4 regions of the Achromobacter sp. Root565 genome follow, and region 2 is predicted to be linked to each of the others. Evidence: predicted binding sites of a transcription regulator. Region 2 holds the regulator's gene; each other region holds the start of a gene.
What was found. The regulator FNR, encoded in region 2, switches genes on or off when oxygen is low (the NO sensors DNR and NnrR bind a similar motif). The targets are predictions, from matches to a motif close to TTGATNNNNATCAA.
Positions count from the first base shown of each region.

Region 1: ASD71_RS04550 (DASS family sodium-coupled anion symporter) is a predicted target of FNR. The motif match lies at 1,854-1,867, and genes of this name have one in related genera.
Region 3: adhP (alcohol dehydrogenase AdhP) is a predicted target of FNR. The motif match lies at 2,393-2,406, and genes of this name have one in related genera.
Region 4: ASD71_RS23340 (PAS domain-containing methyl-accepting chemotaxis protein) is a predicted target of FNR. The motif match lies at 2,199-2,212, and genes of this name have one in related genera.

Region 1 covers NZ_LMGO01000001.1:1,010,294-1,014,510, forward strand. The annotation lists gene argB (acetylglutamate kinase) at 1-260, shown strand, start outside; gene ASD71_RS04540 (pyrimidine 5'-nucleotidase) at 304-1,050, shown strand; gene slmA (nucleoid occlusion factor SlmA) at 1,102-1,677, shown strand; gene ASD71_RS04550 (DASS family sodium-coupled anion symporter) at 1,981-3,474, shown strand; gene ASD71_RS04555 (Ldh family oxidoreductase) at 3,484-4,217, shown strand, end outside.
Region 2 covers NZ_LMGO01000001.1:2,258,552-2,262,768, forward strand. The annotation lists gene clpB (ATP-dependent chaperone ClpB) at 1-1,027, opposite strand, end outside; gene ASD71_RS10115 (gamma-glutamylcyclotransferase) at 1,166-1,600, shown strand; gene fnr (fumarate/nitrate reduction transcriptional regulator Fnr) at 1,698-2,426, shown strand; gene ASD71_RS10125 (hypothetical protein) at 2,441-3,610, shown strand; gene ASD71_RS10130 (helix-turn-helix transcriptional regulator) at 3,687-4,124, shown strand; gene ASD71_RS10135 (SRPBCC domain-containing protein) at 4,025-4,217, shown strand, end outside.
Region 3 covers NZ_LMGO01000007.1:104,937-109,153, forward strand. The annotation lists tRNA gene ASD71_RS24725 (tRNA-Arg) at 211-285, shown strand; gene pbpG (D-alanyl-D-alanine endopeptidase) at 596-1,798, shown strand; gene ASD71_RS24735 (ribbon-helix-helix domain-containing protein) at 1,880-2,266, opposite strand; gene adhP (alcohol dehydrogenase AdhP) at 2,465-3,490, shown strand; gene ASD71_RS24745 (LacI family DNA-binding transcriptional regulator) at 3,636-4,217, shown strand, end outside.
Region 4 covers NZ_LMGO01000006.1:429,711-433,927, forward strand. The annotation lists gene ASD71_RS23335 (methyl-accepting chemotaxis protein) at 1-1,640, shown strand, start outside; gene ASD71_RS23340 (PAS domain-containing methyl-accepting chemotaxis protein) at 2,329-3,924, shown strand; gene fliR (flagellar biosynthetic protein FliR) at 3,982-4,217, opposite strand, start outside.

The DNA.
Region 1 (4,217 bases), 1.2 Mb from region 2:
AGCTGCTCATGCTGACCAACACCCCGGGCGTGCTGGACAAGGGCGGCAAGCTGCTGCGCAGCCTGTCGGCCCAGACCATCGACGAGCTCTTCGCCGACGGCACGATCTCCGGCGGCATGCTGCCCAAGATCTCGTCCGCGCTGGATGCCGCCAAGAACGGCGTGAACTCGGTGCACATCGTCGACGGCCGTGTGCCGCACTGCCTGCTTCTGGAAATCCTGACCGACCAGGGCGTCGGCACGATGATCAGCTCGCACTGATGAAGCTCACCCCCGCAGCACGGCGCGCCGCGCAAGCCTCATGATGCAAGTGCGACGCCAATTGCTGCGGCCCGCAGTGCGGATGCGCCGCTCCCGCGGGATTGCCACAGGCGCGCCCGAGCGCCTGTGGCTGTTCGATCTGGACAACACGCTCCACGACACGTCGCACGCCATCTTCTCCAAGATCGACCACGGCATGACGATGGCGGTGGCCGAGGCGCTGAACGTGGACGTGGACGCCGCCAACCTCGTGCGGTCGCAATACTGGAAGCGTTACGGCGCCACCATGATCGGCATGGTGCGCCACCACGGCGTCGACGCCCACGAGTTCCTGCATCGCAGCCACGACTTCGACGTCGCGCCGCTGTTGCGCTCGGAAAAGGCGCTTGCCTACAAGCTGCGCCGCCTGCCTGGGCGCAAGGTGCTGCTGACAAACGCGCCGCTGCACTATGCGCGCTCTGTCCTGTCGCACCTGGGTATCCTGCGCCAGTTCGACAGCCTGTGGGCCATCGAGCACATGCGGCTGCACGGCGAGTTCCGGCCCAAGCCCTCCGCGGCGCTGCTGCGCTACGTGCTGGCGCGCGAAGGCGTGCCCGCCCACCGCGCCGTGCTGGTGGAAGACACGCTGGCCAACCTGCGGGGCGCCCGCCTGGCAGGCCTGAAGACGGTCCACGTGTATCACCCCGGCACCCCCTTCGGCCGCGGACGCTCGCACCGCCCGGCCTACGTCGACTTGCGGGTAAACTGCGTCAGTGATTTATTGTTACGCCGGCGCCCCCTGCGGGGCTGACGGCACGCAGTATCCCCTCCACCCGTCATCCTGCGCGAAGCAGTCCCTCCCATGGCGAGCAAACCCGGCGAGCGCAAGACCCAGATTCTGCAGACTCTGGCCGAAATGCTGGAGCAGCCGCACGCGTCCCGCATCACCACGGCCGCCCTCGCCGCGCGCCTCGAAGTCTCCGAAGCCGCCCTCTACCGGCACTTTGCGAGCAAGGCGCAGATGTTCGAAGGGCTGATCGAGTTCATTGAAACCAGCATCTTCACGCTGGTGAACCAGATCGCCACCGCCGAGCCCTATGGATTGCCGCAGGCTCACAAGACGGTCTCCATGCTGCTGACCTTCTCGGAGCGCAACAAGGGCATGACGCGCGTGCTGACTGGCGATGCGCTGGTCACGGAAGACAACCGGCTACAGGAACGCATCAATCACATCAACGACCGCATCGAGGCATCGTTGAAGCAATCGCTGCGCATCGCCATCACCGACGGCGGCCTGCCGCAGGAAGCCAACGTCGCCGCGCATGCCAGCCTGCTCACGCATCTGGTGCTGGGCCGCTGGCTGCGTTACGCGCAGAGCGGATGGCGGGTCACGCCCACGCTGCATCTGGACGAACAGCTACGCCTGGCCCTGGGTTGACGCGCCGGCATTAGCGCCATTTCGCGGAACAATCCCGGTGGTGTGCAGGGGCAAAACGAACTTTATCGTGTCCCGATTGGTTCGCGCCGACGCAACACTCGTACGCTTGCCCCGCCATGGGGGCGACGAGCATAATGCCCAGAACGAGTTTTCTACAAGCGCTGTTTTCCACCTTCTTGACGCTCATCAATACGGGTTTTCCACAATGCCGTCACGATCATCCTGTAGCGTCGAAACACCGGACTGATTTACCCCGTGCTCGCGGGCGGTGTTTCGTCAGTTTGACCTCAACTGGAGAAGGATATGGCTGCGGAAACCGCTGTCCCCGCCTCGCAAGCCCCCCAAAAAACCAAGATTCCCATCGGGCTCATCGCCGGCATCCTCGTGATGATCGGCGTTTTAATGATGCCCTTGCCGGCAGACCTGCCCGTTGCAGGCCATCGCATGCTGGCAATCCTGGCGTTTGCCGTGGTCGTCTGGATCACCGAAGCCGTCTCGTACGAAGCCAGCGCCATCATGATCACGACGCTGATGGCTTTCCTCCTGGGCACCGCGCCCACCATCAAAGATCCCAACGTTCTCTACGGCACGTCCGCCGCCATCAGCATGGCGCTGACCGGCTTTGCGAACTCGGCGCTGGCGCTCGTCACCGGCGCCTTGTTCATTGCCGCCGCCATGACATTCACCGGACTGGACCGGCGCATCGCGCTGGTGACGCTGTCCAAGGTGGGCACCAGCACGCGCCGCATCCTCATCGGATGTATCGCCGTGACGATCGTGCTGAGCCTGGTCGTGCCCAGCGCCACCGCGCGCAGCGCCGCCGTGGTTCCGATCATGATGGGCGTGATCGCGGCCTTCGGCGTGGACAAGCGCTCGAACATCGCGGCCGGCATCATGATCATCGTGGCCCAGGCCACCAGCATCTGGAACGTCGGCATCCAGACCGCCGCCGCGCAGAACCTGCTGACGGTCGGCTTCATGGAAAAGATGCTGGGCGAACGCGTGGCATGGTCGGACTGGCTGATCGCCGGCGCCCCTTGGTCTCTCATCATGTCGGCCGTGCTGATCGTCGTCGTGCTCAAGCTGCTGCCGCCTGAAAGCAACAGCATCGCCGGCGGCAAGGAAGCCGTCGAGAAATCGCTGCTCGACCTAGGTCCCATGACCGGCGCGCAAAAGCGCCTGATGGCCGTGTCGGTCATGCTGCTGCTGTTCTGGTCGACCGAAGGCAAGCTGCACAAGTTCGACACCACCTCGACCACCTACTTCGGCCTGGTGCTGCTGATGCTGCCGCGCTTTGGCGTGATGACGTGGAAAGACGTGCAATCGCGCATCCCATGGGGCACGGTGATCGTGTTCGGCGTGGGCATCAGCCTGGGCACGGCGCTTCTCACGACGCAGGCCGGCCAGTGGCTGGGCAACCAGGTGGTGCATCACACCGGCCTGGACCACCTCGGCCCGCTCGCCATCTTCGCCATCCTGGCGGCCTTCCTGATCGTGATCCACCTGGGCTTTGCCAGCGCCACCGCGCTGACCTCGGCCATGCTGCCCATTCTGATCTCGGTGCTGGCAACGCTGCCGGGCGACTTCAGCCGCCTGGGCATGACGATGCTGCTGGGCTTCGTGGTCAGCTATGGCTTCATCCTGCCCATCAACGCGCCGCAGAACATGGTGTGCCTAGGTACCGAAACCTTCAACGCCAAGCAATTCGCCAAGGTGGGCATCATCGTGACCATCGTGGGCTACCTGCTGATGCTGCTGATGGGCATGACCTACTGGCGCTGGCTGGGCTGGCTGTAAGGAGTCGTCATGAAAATCACGATTGCCCAAGCTAACGAATACGGCCGCCGGGTGCTGATGGCACAAGGCGTTCCGGAAGACATCGCGCGTGATGTCGCCGAACATCTGGTGGAATCGGACCGCGTGGGATACACGAGCCACGGCCTGTCCATCCTGACGAACTACCGCCGCGTGCTGTCCGAGGGCCTGGCCCAACCCGACGGACGTCCCGAACTCCTCAACGACCGCGGCGCAATGCTGGCCTACGACGGCCACCACGGACTGGGCCAGTACGTGGGTAAGGTCGTCATCGAAAAGGCGATTGAGCGCACGCAGGAACACGGCCAGTGCATCCTGACCCTGCGCCATAGCCATCACCTTGGCCGCATGGGCCATTTCGGCGAGATGGTGGCAGCCAAGGGACTGATCCTGCTGGCTTTCACCAACGTGATCAACCGCTCGCCCACCGTCGCCCCGTTCGGCGGCGCCCAGGCGTGCCTGACCACGAATCCGCTGTGCTTCGCCGGCCCCCTACCCGGCGGCCGGCCGCCGTTCATCGTGGACATGGCCACCAGTTCGATCGCGGTGAACAAGGCGCGCGTGCTGGCGGCCAAGGGTGAGCAGGCGCCGCCGGGGTCGCTGATCGACGCTGACGGCAACCCGACTACTGACCCGGGCGCGCTCTTTACCGATCCTCCTGGCGCATTGTTGCCATTCGGCGGCCACAAGGGCTACGCACTGGGCCTGGTGGCCGAACTGCTCGC
Region 2 (4,217 bases):
CCACATCGGGCTCGTCGACCAGCACCTTCTGGAAGCGCCGCTCAAGCGCCGCGTCCTTCTCGATGTACTTGCGGTATTCGTCGAGCGTGGTGGCGCCAATGCAGTGCAACTCGCCGCGCGCAAGCGCCGGCTTGAGCATGTTGCCCGCGTCCATCGCGCCTTCGGCCTTGCCCGCGCCCACCATGGTGTGCAGCTCGTCGATGAACACGATGTTGCGGCCGTCGTCCTGGCCCAGCTCTTTCAGCACGGCCTTCAGGCGTTCCTCGAATTCGCCGCGGAACTTGGCGCCCGCCAGCAGCGCCGCCAGATCCAGCGACAGCACGCGCTTGCCGCGCAGGCTTTCCGGCACTTCGTCGTTGACGATGCGCTGCGCCAGGCCTTCGACGATGGCGGTCTTGCCGACGCCGGGTTCGCCGATCAGCACGGGGTTGTTCTTGGTGCGGCGCTGCAGGATCTGGATGGTGCGGCGGATTTCGTCGTCGCGGCCGATGACCGGATCCAGCTTGCCCTGCCGGGCGCGCTCGGTCAGGTCCAGCGTGTATTTGGAAAGGGCTTCGCGGTTGGCCTCGCCTTCCGCGCCCGAGACGTTCTCGCCGCCGCGCACGGCGTCGATCGCGGCTTCAAGGGCCTTTTTCTGCAGGCCCGCATCGCGCAGGATGCGGCCGGCCTCACCCTTGTCGTCGGCCAGTGCAAGCAGAAAGAGTTCGCTGGCGATGTAGGTGTCGCCGCGGCGGGCGGCTTCCTTGTCGGTGCGGGTCAGCACGCCCTGCAGGTCGCGGCCCACCTGGACGTTGTCTTCTCCCTGCACCTGCGGCAGCCCCTTCAGGGCGGACTCCAGCGCCGGGCCCAGGCGGTTGACCGCCACGCCGGCACGCGCCAGCAGACTGCCTGCACCGCTGTCAGCATCCGACAGCAGGGCGGACAGCACGTGGACGGGTTCGATGTAGGGATGGTCGTTGCGGGCGGCGAGACTTTGCGCGTCCGCCAGCGCTTGTTGGAACTTGGTCGTCAGTTTGTCGAATCGCATAATGGTCGTATTGGCTTGTGGGGAGCCTGACCGATCCGTGCCGGCTGGCTCGATAACCTGAATATGTGGCCGGATGGGACAATTTCAACACCCGGCGGCCCTCATGGTTTTCTTCGACGTGCACCAGCAAACAGAGCAATGAGCATATACGTTTTTGTGTACGGCACCCTACGGGCCGGCGAAATCAACGATCTTGCCCGCGCCGCCGAGGCGCGCGGCTTGCCGGCCGCCAGCCACGTCGGACCGGCCAGCGTGCCTGGCATGCTGGTCGATTTCGGCGACTGGCCCGGCCTGATCCCCGTGGACGACGGACGGCGCGTACGCGGCGATGTCTACCGGGTGGATCCGGCGCTGATTGCCCTGATGGACGAGATCGAGGAATACGAGCCCGGCAAGCCCGGCTGCTTCGTGCGCCGGACGGTTTCCGCCCGCCTGGAAGGCCCCGGCGCGACGGGTCTTCTGCCCTGCGCGTACTATCCGATCGACCCCGCGCTGCGGGCCGCGGCGGTCGATATTGCGGGGGACGACTGGATCGCTCACCGCCTTTCCAGAACAAAGCAGGACGCCCGGTAAGACACCCGTAGTAACAACGGACTACAATAGATGCCTGTCTCGTGCTTCACACCCGTTCCGGCGCCCGCCGCGCAATGGGCACTCTAAAGGTCATCGTATGCAAAAACGGGTCCCCATTGCCCCTGATGCCGCCCACTGTTCCACGTGCATGCTGGGTCACGTCTGCGTTCCCGTGGGCATGGCAGCCGCCGAAGTCGAAAAGCTGGACGAACTGGTTAAAGAGCGCGTCCGCGTGGAAAAAGGCAAGACGCTCTATTCGCTGGATCATCCGCTCGACGCCGTCTATGGCGTGCGCTTCGGCAGCCTGAAGACGCAGCTTGAAGACGCCACCGGCCAGATCCAGATCACCGGCTTTCATCTGCCCGGCGAAATCGTCGGCATGGACGGCATGCTGGACGGCAAGCACGTGTCGGCCGCCGTGGCGCTCGAAGACTCCGAGGTTTGCGTCATCCGCCTGAACGAAGTCGATCGCGTCGCGTCGCACCTGCCGTCACTGCAACAGCAGTTCCGCCGCCTCATGAGCCGCGAGATCACCCGCTCGCACCAAATGCTGGCCTCGCTGGGGTCCATGCGGTCGGAACAGCGCCTGGCCGCGTTCCTCTTGAACCTGTCGCAGCGCTATGCCTCGCTGGGCTATTCGTCCACCGAGTTCGTACTGCGCATGAGCCGCGAAGAAATCGGCAACTACCTGGGCCTGACGCTGGAAACGGTCAGCCGTCTGTTCTCGCGATTTGCCCGCGACGGCCTCATCAAGATCAACCAGCGCGAAGTCCGCATCCTGGACCTGCCCGCGCTCAAGCAACTGCTGGGACACGAAAGCTGCTGAGCGGTCGCCGCGCCATGCGACGCCCGCCTGCCACTTCCCTGTCCCGCACCGCGCTGGCGGCATCGCTTGCCGTCGTCGCCATGCTCGCGTGCGGCGCCGCGCGCGCGCAAACGCCGCTGCCCGACCCCTACGACTACGACGAAGCCACGCCCGCGCCCAAGCGCGCGGCGCCGCTGCGCTGGCAGGCCGTTGAACTGGGCCGGCCCGGTCACCGGTACAAGATGCCGGTCTACGCCAACCGGGATCTGGCCAAGGACGACCTGCGCGGCATCAAGCAGGTGCTCATCGTCATCCACGGCGTCAAGCGCGACGCCGACAACTACTACGAAACCGCCGCCGCGCTGGTGGCCGCCGATCCCGGGCGCGCGAGCGACACGCTGGTTCTTGCCCCGCGGTTTTCCGGGTCGATCGACTCGGGTTTCTCGGGTATGGCGGCCTGGCGCAAGGCCAGTTGGGAAGACGGCCAGGAAAGCGTCCAGGCCACCGGCCGGCCTGCGCCCGTCACTTCGTTTCAGGTCCTGGACGACCTGCTGCGCAGCCTGAACGACCGCAAGCGCCTGCCAGCTCTTACCGGTCTCGTACTGGCCGGTCATTCGGCCGGCGCGCAACTGGTGCATCGGTATGCGGTGCTGAACAACGTGGACGGGGTGCTGCGCCGCGACGGCCTGGCCATGCGCTACGTCGTCGCCAACCCGTCTTCCTATCTGTACCTGACCAACGAGCGGCCACGCGCCGACGGCAAGGGCTACGCGCCGTACGAGCGCGGCATCTGCCCCACCTACAACCAGTACAAGTACGGCACCGACAAGCTGCCCGCCTACGCCCGCGAATCCGATGATTCCCGCCTTTTCGTGCGTTACGCGTCGCGCGATGTGGTCTACCTGCTGGGCGGCGCGGACAACAACCCCGAGCACCGGCTGCTGGACAAGGCCTGCGGCGCCGAAGCCCAGGGCGCCACGCGGCTGGCGCGCGGCACGGGCTATGTCCAGTACGAACACGTGCTGGCTACCCGCGGCGCCAAGCCCGTCCCCCTGCGTCACACCGCCTTCGAGGTCGGCGGCGTCGGCCACGACGGCAAGCGCATGTTCGGGTCAATCTGCGGCGTGCGGGCGCTGCTGGCCAGCGACGCCCGGGCCAGCAGCACTGCCGCGGCCTGCGACATCATCAAGCCGCGCGGCAAATAAGCCCGCCTCATCCCTAGGGAAATTCCCAAGCCATCCGGCTTGACACGGGTTTGCGGCAGGCCTAAAACTTAACCTTATGGTTAAGTTAAATGATGACGCTCTCGATGCCATCTTCTCCGCGCTGGCGGATGGCACACGCCGCCGGGTACTGGCGGACCTGGAACAGGGCTCGGCCTCGGTCAGCACGCTGGCGCGGCCTCACGCCATGTCCCTGCCCGCCTTCATGAAGCATTTGCGGGTGCTGGAAGACGCCGGCCTGATCGCGCGCGCCAAGGACGGGCGGGTGGTGAGCTGCACGCTGTCTCCCGAACCCATGCGCGCCGCCGCCGGCTGGCTGGCGCGGTACGAACGGTTCTGGACCGGGCAGCTGGATTCGCTGGCGCGATATCTCTATCACGAAGAGGAAATCCATCCATGGAAAACCGAATCTCCCCCCTCGAACTGCGGCTCCAGCGACGCTTCGACGCCCCCGTCGAACGCGTCTGGCGAGCCTGGACCGACCCGCAAGCGCTGATGCGCTGGTTCGGCCCGGCGGGCACGCAACGCGTGCTGCTGGCCGAGACCGACGTGCGCGTGGGCGGCGCCTATCAGGTCGGCTTCATCACCG
Region 3 (4,217 bases), on a different contig from region 2:
GCGATTGCGGGCCGCCCGCGCGAAGGCCAATGATTTGGGGGTTGCCGCGCCTGCTGATAGACTTGCGTCCTGCTTCGAAGCCGGCGTCCGCAGTGCTAAACTTCGGCTCGCAAGTTCCGCAGCAATTTCAAGGCCTTAGTGCAAAGCGCGCCCACGCTGGCGCCCGCTTGCCGCCCTCAGTGGCGCAAGCGTCTTGCGCATCCCGCCCCGCTCGCCGTAGTTAAATGGATATAACCGGCCCCTCCTAAGGGTCAATTGGTGGTTCGATTCCACCCGGCGAGGCCACTCAGGCCTCGGCCATGCGCGCCGTCTCTCCTCAAAAAAGTCCACCCATTCAGCCAGATGAGGGTTAATCCGGGCTACGCTCTTGCGCGCCGCGCGGTTAGCTTTGCGACTTCTGACATGTGACTAATTGCTGCTGCGTCAATATGTCACCAATATTTTTTTCGGTAAACGTCGCAAATCGCCTTGCGTGACACTTGAAATTGCTGTTTAAATTCGACGCGTAAGCCCATAATTCATCTGGACTTTTCCTGATCCGACGAAACGCCGGCTTAAGAAATATTTGTTCACAGACCGACAAGCCTGCTCAACCATGGCCTTTTCCTGGATTCGTGCAATTGCGAAAGCCCTAGCGCCTGCCGCGCTGGCGGTGTGCGCGCTCCTGCCCCCTGCGGCACAAGCAGCCAAGAACTCCGATCCTTGCAAGACCAACGCCAAATCGGCAGCCTGCAAGGCGCAACAAGCAAAGAAAGCCCCCGCGCCCAAGGCGGGCTCGGGCAAGAGCGCCGCCGCCAAGCAGGCCGCGCCGTCGGCCAAGAAGGCGCCTCCCAAATCCTCTTCGGCCAAGAAGGCGCCGCCCAAGGGCGGCAAGCAGGTCGCCGCGAAAGGCACGCCGTCCAAGAAGGCGGGCGCGTCGGGTAAGAGCGGCAAGGGTGGCAAGGCGGACAAGGCCGCTCGCGGCCGGCGCGTTGCCGCAGCCGCCGCGGCCAGCGCCGCGATGCCGCCGCCCGCCGCCTCGGCACGCGCCGAAGCGGCCGCGCTGCGATCCAGCACTGCCTATGTGCAAGATCTGGAAACCTCCACGGTCATCTTCGCCAAGAACGAAAACGTCGTGCGCCCCATTGCTTCGATCTCGAAGCTGATGACCGCGGTCGTCGTCGTGGACGCCAACCTGCCGATGGACGAGATGCTTGAGATCACCGACGACGACGTCGACGAACTCAAACACACGACGTCGCGGCTGCGCGTGGGTACCAAGCTGTCGCGCGGCGACATGCTGCACCTGGCGCTGATGTCCTCCGAGAATCGCGCCGCCAACGCGCTGGGCCGCCACTATCCCGGCGGCCTGTCCGCCTTCGTGGCCGCCATGAATGCCAAGGCGCAGTCGCTGGGCATGACCAGCACGCGATTCATCGAGCCCACCGGCCTGTCCAGCAACAACGTGTCGTCGCCGCACGATCTGGCGCGCCTGTTGCGCGCGGCATCGCAGCGTCCGCTGATCCACCGTTACTCCACCGATACGGAGTACGAGGTCGAGATCAACAACCGCACGCAGACCTTCCGCAACACCAACCTGCTGGTGCGCAAGCCCGACTGGGACATCAAGGTGTCCAAGACCGGCTACATCAACGAAGCGGGCGAATGCCTGGTGATGCTGGCGCGCATCAACGGCCGCGATCTGGCGATCGTGCTGCTGGATTCGCAGGGCAAGCTCTCGCGTATCGGCGATGCCGTGCGCATCCGCCGCATCGTACAGAGCGAAGTGGCCATGGCGTCGATTGGCGCTGGCGGCTGATGACTGGCTGACCGTTGCGCGCGGTAAAGATGAAGGGCCCGATTGCATCGGGCCCTTTTTTCATGGCTTTGGCCAGCCGGCTTATGCCGCGCGGCGCTTTGCCGGGACCGGCTGGGCGTCGCACAGCGACGGCGGCAGCCCTTCCAGCACGGCTTTTGCATTGAGCGATTGAATAGGCACGCTGGCGTCGCGCGGGATCCGGCCGTCGGCCTGCAGCAACTGATACCGCAGGCAGCAGACCCGCAGGAACGACGTGAAGTTGGCGGCCTCGCCCCGGTACTCGACCAGTTCGTCGTACAGGCGTTCGATCAGTTGCGTGACCCGCATGCCGTCCCGCCCGGCGATCTCTTCGAGGACCTGCCAGAACAGGTGCTCGAGCCGCAGGCTGGTCGCCACGCCGTGCAGGCGCAGCGATCTTGTTTCGCAGGCATAGGAGTGCTCGGTGGCGCGGATGAAGATTTCACACATTGAAGACTCCTGGGCAACGGCGACACGCTGCTGGGACCGGCGCGCCTGCGAACGACTGTACGACGACTTCCTCGCCCGGGGCAATATGGCCCCGAACCGGTGACGAGTTGTACCTTCCCGCGCTAATTGATGTACATCATGGTATTGGCCGACCAAGCGGCCGAGCATAGTGAAACTGATCAGACTTCGGAGGTAGTGATGAACAAGACCATGAAGGCCGCAGTGGCACGCGCGTTTGGCCAACCGCTGGTAATCGAAGAAGTCGCCGTGCCGCGCCCGGGTCCGGGCGAACTCCTGGTAAAGATCGAAGCCTGCGGCGTCTGTCACACGGACCTGCACGCCGTCGAGGGCGACTGGCCCGTCAAACCCAATCCCCCTTTCATTCCCGGCCACGAGGGCGTCGGCTATGTCGTCGCCGCGGGCGCTGGCGTCACCCACGTCAAGGAAGGCGACCGCGTCGGGATCCCCTGGCTGTACTCCGCTTGCGGCCATTGCGAACACTGCCTGGGCGGCTGGGAAACCCTGTGCGAGCAGCAGCAGAACACGGGCTACTCCGTCAACGGCGGCTTCGCCGAGTACGCGCTGGCCGCCGCCGATTACGTGGGCCTGCTGCCCAAGAGCGTCGGCTTCATCGAGGTGGCCCCGGTCCTGTGCGCCGGCGTCACCGTGTACAAGGGCCTGAAGATGACGGACACCCGGCCTGGCAATTGGGTGGTCATCTCGGGGATCGGAGGCCTGGGCCACATGGCGGTGCAATACGCAAAGGCGATGGGTCTGAACGTCGCTGCGGTGGATATCGACGACGCCAAGCTGGATTTCGCGCGCCGCCTGGGCGCGGAAGTCACCGTCAATGCGCTGACCACGGATCCGGCCACGTACCTGAAACGGGAGATCGGCGGCGCGCATGGCGCGCTGATCACCGCGGTGTCGCCCAAGGCTTTCGAGCAGGCGCTGGGCATGGTGCGCCGGGGCGGCACGATCTCGCTGAATGGGCTGCCGCCGGGGGATTTCCCGCTGTCGATCTTCGACATGGTGCTTAACGGCGTGACTGTGCGCGGCTCCATCGTGGGTTCGCGGCTGGATCTGCAGGAATCGCTGCAATTTGCCGAAGAAGGCAAGGTCCACGCCACCGTCGCCACCGAAAGCCTGGACAACATCAATAGCGTGTTCGACCGCATGAAGCAGGGCCAGATCGAAGGCCGAATCGTGCTTGACTTCGCCTGATACCGGGGGGCGTTAGAAGGGCAGTTTGCTTGGGTCGGTGTCTGACACCCGGCGGAAATCGTCGTCAGCTTGCGGTGGCGTCTCAACGGGTGTCAGACACCTAGGCTCGGTACAATCCGGCCTACCCTGATCCCAGCGAGGCCGCATGCCCACCCTACCCTCTGAGCGTCGCAGCAAGCCTGCCACCAGCCGCGCGCCTCGGCGGGGGTCCGGCCGGGTGACCATTGCCGACGTCGCGCGCGTGGCGGGCATGTCGATGCACACGGTGTCGCGCGTCCTGAACGCCCCCGAAAACGTACCTGAACGCACGGTCAAACTGATCAACGACGCCATCGCCCAGACCGGGTATGTGCAGGACCTGGTGGCCGGAGGCCTGGCCAGCGGCCGCAGCCGACTGGTGGCGGTGACGGTGCCCACGCTGGGCAGCCCTGTGTTTCTGGAGGCGCTGCAGACGCTCAGCCTGCATCTGAGCCGGCATGGCTATCAGATGATGCTGACCGAAAGCGGCTACGACCCCGAGCTGGAAGTGTCCGCCCTGCAAGCGATCCTGGGCCGGCGGCCGGATGGCGTGGTCATGATGCGCACGGTGCTGACCCCGACGGGACGCACGCAGTTACGCGCGGCGCGCATTCCCGTCGTGGAAGCCTGGGATTGGAACGATGATCCGGTCGACATGCTGATCGGTTTTTCTCACGAGGCGGCGGGCGCGTGCGTGGCACAGTTTCTG
Region 4 (4,217 bases), on a different contig from region 2:
TGAGGCTGCGCGATGCCCGCGTTGGCACGATGCTGCTGTGGGTGATGGCGTTTTTCGCGCTGCTGATTGCGGCGGTGGGCGGCCTGGCCGCGTACTTCCTGCAAAGCAACTATGAATCTATCCGCGAGGTCAACGCCCTGACGGCGCGCGCCAAGCAGGTCGAAATCATCAACAGCGACATGCTGCGCGCCCGCGTGAGCCTGATGGTGGCCGCCCGCCACCTGCAGGAATCCGGCTGGGGCAGCGGCGAAAACTCCGCGCGTGACGCGGCCGCTTCGCTAAAGGGCGCGACGGATCTCCTGACCGGCGTGCGCAGCCGCTTCGCCGACTTCCAGAAGAACATGCTCGAGGACGACACTGGCCGCCAGCTGTCGATGAACCTCGTGCGCCGCTATCGCTCGTACATCGACGACGGCGTGGACACGATGGTTGAAGCCCTGCGCAGCGAAGACTATTCGACGTTCTACATGGTGAACAACGAATACGGCACGCCCCGCAGCGCCGCCTTCATCGAGGCGATCGGCCAATTCGACAAGTACATCGCCGACCAGCAGCGCGAAACGATCGAGCAGGCCGAGGCGAACTTCAACCTGGCCATGATCGCCGTGGGCGTGGCGGTTGCGCTGGCGCTGCTGCTGATGGTGCTTGCCCGCATCCTGTTCGGCCGCCTGGTGGTACGTCCCTTGGTCGAAGCGGGTCAGCACTTCGACAAGATTGCCGCCGGCGACCTGACGGGCCGCGTGGAAGTGCGTTCGCACAACGAGATCGGCCAGCTGTTCGCCGCGCTCAAGCGCATGCAGGAAAGCCTGACGCGCACCGTGTCGACGGTACGCCGTGGCGTGGACGAGATCACCGTGGGTTCGCGTGAAATCTCGGCCGGCAACACGGACCTGTCCAGCCGCACGGAAGAGCAGGCCGCCTCGCTGGAAGAGACCGCCGCATCGATGGAAGAGCTGGCCTCGACCGTCAAGCAGAACGCGGACAACGCCCGCCAGGCCAACCAGTTGGCGGCCAGCGCGTCGGACGTGGCCGAGCGCGGCGGTTCGGCGGTGTCGGAAGTGGTCAACACCATGGAAGGCATCTCGGCCAGCTCGCGCAAGATCTCGGAAATCGTGTCGGTCATTGACGGCATCGCGTTCCAGACCAACATCCTGGCGCTGAACGCCGCGGTGGAAGCTGCCCGTGCGGGCGAGCAGGGCAAGGGCTTTGCGGTGGTGGCGGGCGAAGTGCGCTCGCTGGCGCAACGTAGCGCCCAAGCCGCCAAGGAGATCAAGGGCCTCATCGAGGATTCCGTGACCAAGGTGGGTGCGGGTTCGCAGCAGGTGCAACGCGCCGGCGCGACGATGCAGGAAATCGTGGCCTCGGTCAAACGCGTGACGGACATCATGGGCGAGATCTCGGCGGCGTCCGAAGAGCAGTCGAGCGGCATTGACCAGGTCAACCGCGCCGTGTCGCAGATGGATGAAGTGACGCAGCAGAATGCGGCACTGGTGGAAGAGGCCGCGGCCGCCGCCGGCTCGCTGCAGGAACAGGCGCAGCGCCTGGCCGAAGCGGTCGCTGTGTTCAAGATCAACGCTGGCGAAGTCATCGAAGTCCCGGCGCACCAGCTCGGTGGCTATGCCGCACCGTCGCTGAACTGATCGTCTTGATCCAAGCCGCGCCCGATCCTGCTGACGCGGGATCGGGCGCGGTTTTTTTTGCGCTCGTTGGCACGGTGTCAGACACCCATGCGGCATTCCATCAGCTTGGCGGTCTTCTCTGGCGGGTGTCAGACACCTGGAATGAGCCAAGGTGTCTGACACCCACCGAATTGCCGCCCCATGCCGATGACGCGCCACCCAGGTGTGAGACACCGTCCCGAGACACCCATGCGGCATTCCATCAGCTTGGCGGTCTTCTCTGGCGGGTGTCAGACACCTGGAATGAGCCAAGGTGTCTGACACCCACTGAATTGCCGCCACATGCCGATGACGCGCCACCCGGGTGTCAGACACCGTCCCGAGACACCCATGCGGCATTCCATCAGCTTGGCAGTCTTCTCTGGCGGGTGTCAGACACCTGGAATGAGCCAAGGTGTCTGACACCCACCGAATTGCCGCCACATGCCGATAACCCGTCACCCGGGTGTCAGACACCGTCCCGAACAAATATATGCCCTCCGGGTTGGGCTTGTTTTATATCTACAAGTTATATGCGCATTGACTCAAATCATAAGCACGTTAAGTTTTCCGCTTTATGACCGTAAATAATGTCAACGCCTGATTTTTCAGGACGAAAACACAGTAATCGATGGTGGCCGGGGGATCGGGCGCCAGCTGGAGACAAAACGTGCGCGTCAATCTACCTGTCACCAATGTGGAAACCAAGCTGCGCGAGGACCAGTATCTGATCTCTCGCACGGATACCAAGGGCCGCATCGTCTACGCCAACCCGGCGTTTGTCGACGTCAGCGGCTTTTCCCGTGACGAACTCATCGGCAAGGCGCACAACATCGTGCGCCATCCCGACATGCCGCCGGAAGCCTACGCGGACCTCTGGGAGACCCTGGAGGCGGGCGAGTCGTGGCTGGGCGTCGTCAAGAACCGCCGCAAGGATGGGGGCTACTACTGGGTGCTGGCCAACGCCACGCCCATCGTCGAGAACGGCGAGGTCGTGGCCTATTCGTCGGTGCGCGTGCGGCCGTCGGAAGAACAGATCGAGATGGCCGAAGACCTCTACGCGCGCATGCGCGAGGGCACGGCCAAGGGCGTACGCATCCTGCGCGGCCGGCCCGTGCGCGCGGGCTGGCGCCGCGGACTGGACGTGCTGGCGTTCCCGTTTCAGCCCGGCGTGCGCAACCGCATGCTGCGCCACGCCACGCTGTCGTCCGCCATCGTCGGCGCCGCCGGGGCGTATGGCCTGCATGCCAATTGGGCCGGCCTGAGCCCGTGGGGCGCGGCGCTGGGCTGCTGCGCGATCGGGCTGGGTATCGTCGCCATCTACGCGATGGGCTGGAGCCTGTCGCGTTCGCTGCTGGGTCCGATGCTCGACGCCGCGAACATGGCGCGCCAGGTTGCCGCCGGCAACCTCACCACGCAGATCGTGCCGGACTCGGATGACGAGGTGGGCAGCCTGAAGTTTTCGCTGGAGGTCATGCGCAAGAGCCTGATCGGCATCGCCCAGGACGTCTATCGCGGCATCGAGGGTACGACGCACGCCGCGGTGCACATCGCCCGCGGCAACCAGGAACTGGCCGGCCGCACGGAAGGGCAGGCGGCTTCGCTGCAGCAGACGGCCGCCAGCATGCAGCAACTGACGTCCACCGTGCGCCAGAACGCCGACAACGCGCGGCAAGCCAACAATCTGGCCGCCAGCAGCATGGACGTGGCGCGGCGCGGCGGCGTGGCCGTCGGGCAGGTGGTCAACACCATGCACGGCATCTCGGACAGCTCGCGCAAGATCGCCGACATCGTCACCATCATCGAAGGCATCGCGTTCCAGACCAACATCCTGGCGCTGAACGCGGCGGTGGAAGCGGCCCGGGCCGGCGAGTCCGGCAAAGGCTTTGCGGTGGTGGCGGGCGAAGTGCGCAGCCTGGCGCAAAAGAGCGCGCAGGCCGCCAAGGAAGTGAAGACGCTGATCGAAGACTCGGTGGATCGCGTGACCGAAGGCTCGGCCCAGGCGGAACAGGCCGGCGCGACCATGCAGGAGATCGTGGACGCCGTGCACCGCGTCACGGCCATCATCGGCGAGATCTCGCGCGCCTCGCAGGAACAGTCGACCGGCATCGAGCAGGTGGATACCGCCGTCTCGCAGATGGACGTGATGACCGTGCAGAACACGGCGCTCGTGCAGGAATTGGGCGGGGCGGTGACGCAACTGGGCGATCAGTCCGGCGCGCTGCGCGAGACCATCCGCGTCTTCCGCGTGGTGGGGCAGCACTGAAAGGCGGCGGCCGGTTGAACGCGTTGCCGGCCGCTGTCCGCCGGCAACGTGGCGAAACTATCGGCCCGCCAGCGCGTCCACGACGCGGCTCATCGCCGTCAGGCCCGATTCAAACAGCGATTCCAGGAAGGGGCCGGCGTGGGGCAGCACGATCGCAAGCACCGTCACGCCGATGATGAGCGTGACGGGAAAGCCCACCGAAAACACGGAAAGCTGCTGGGCCGCGCGGTTCAGGATGCCCATCGCCAGGTTGATGGTGAGCAGGGCGCAGATCAGCGGCAGCGCCAGCAGCA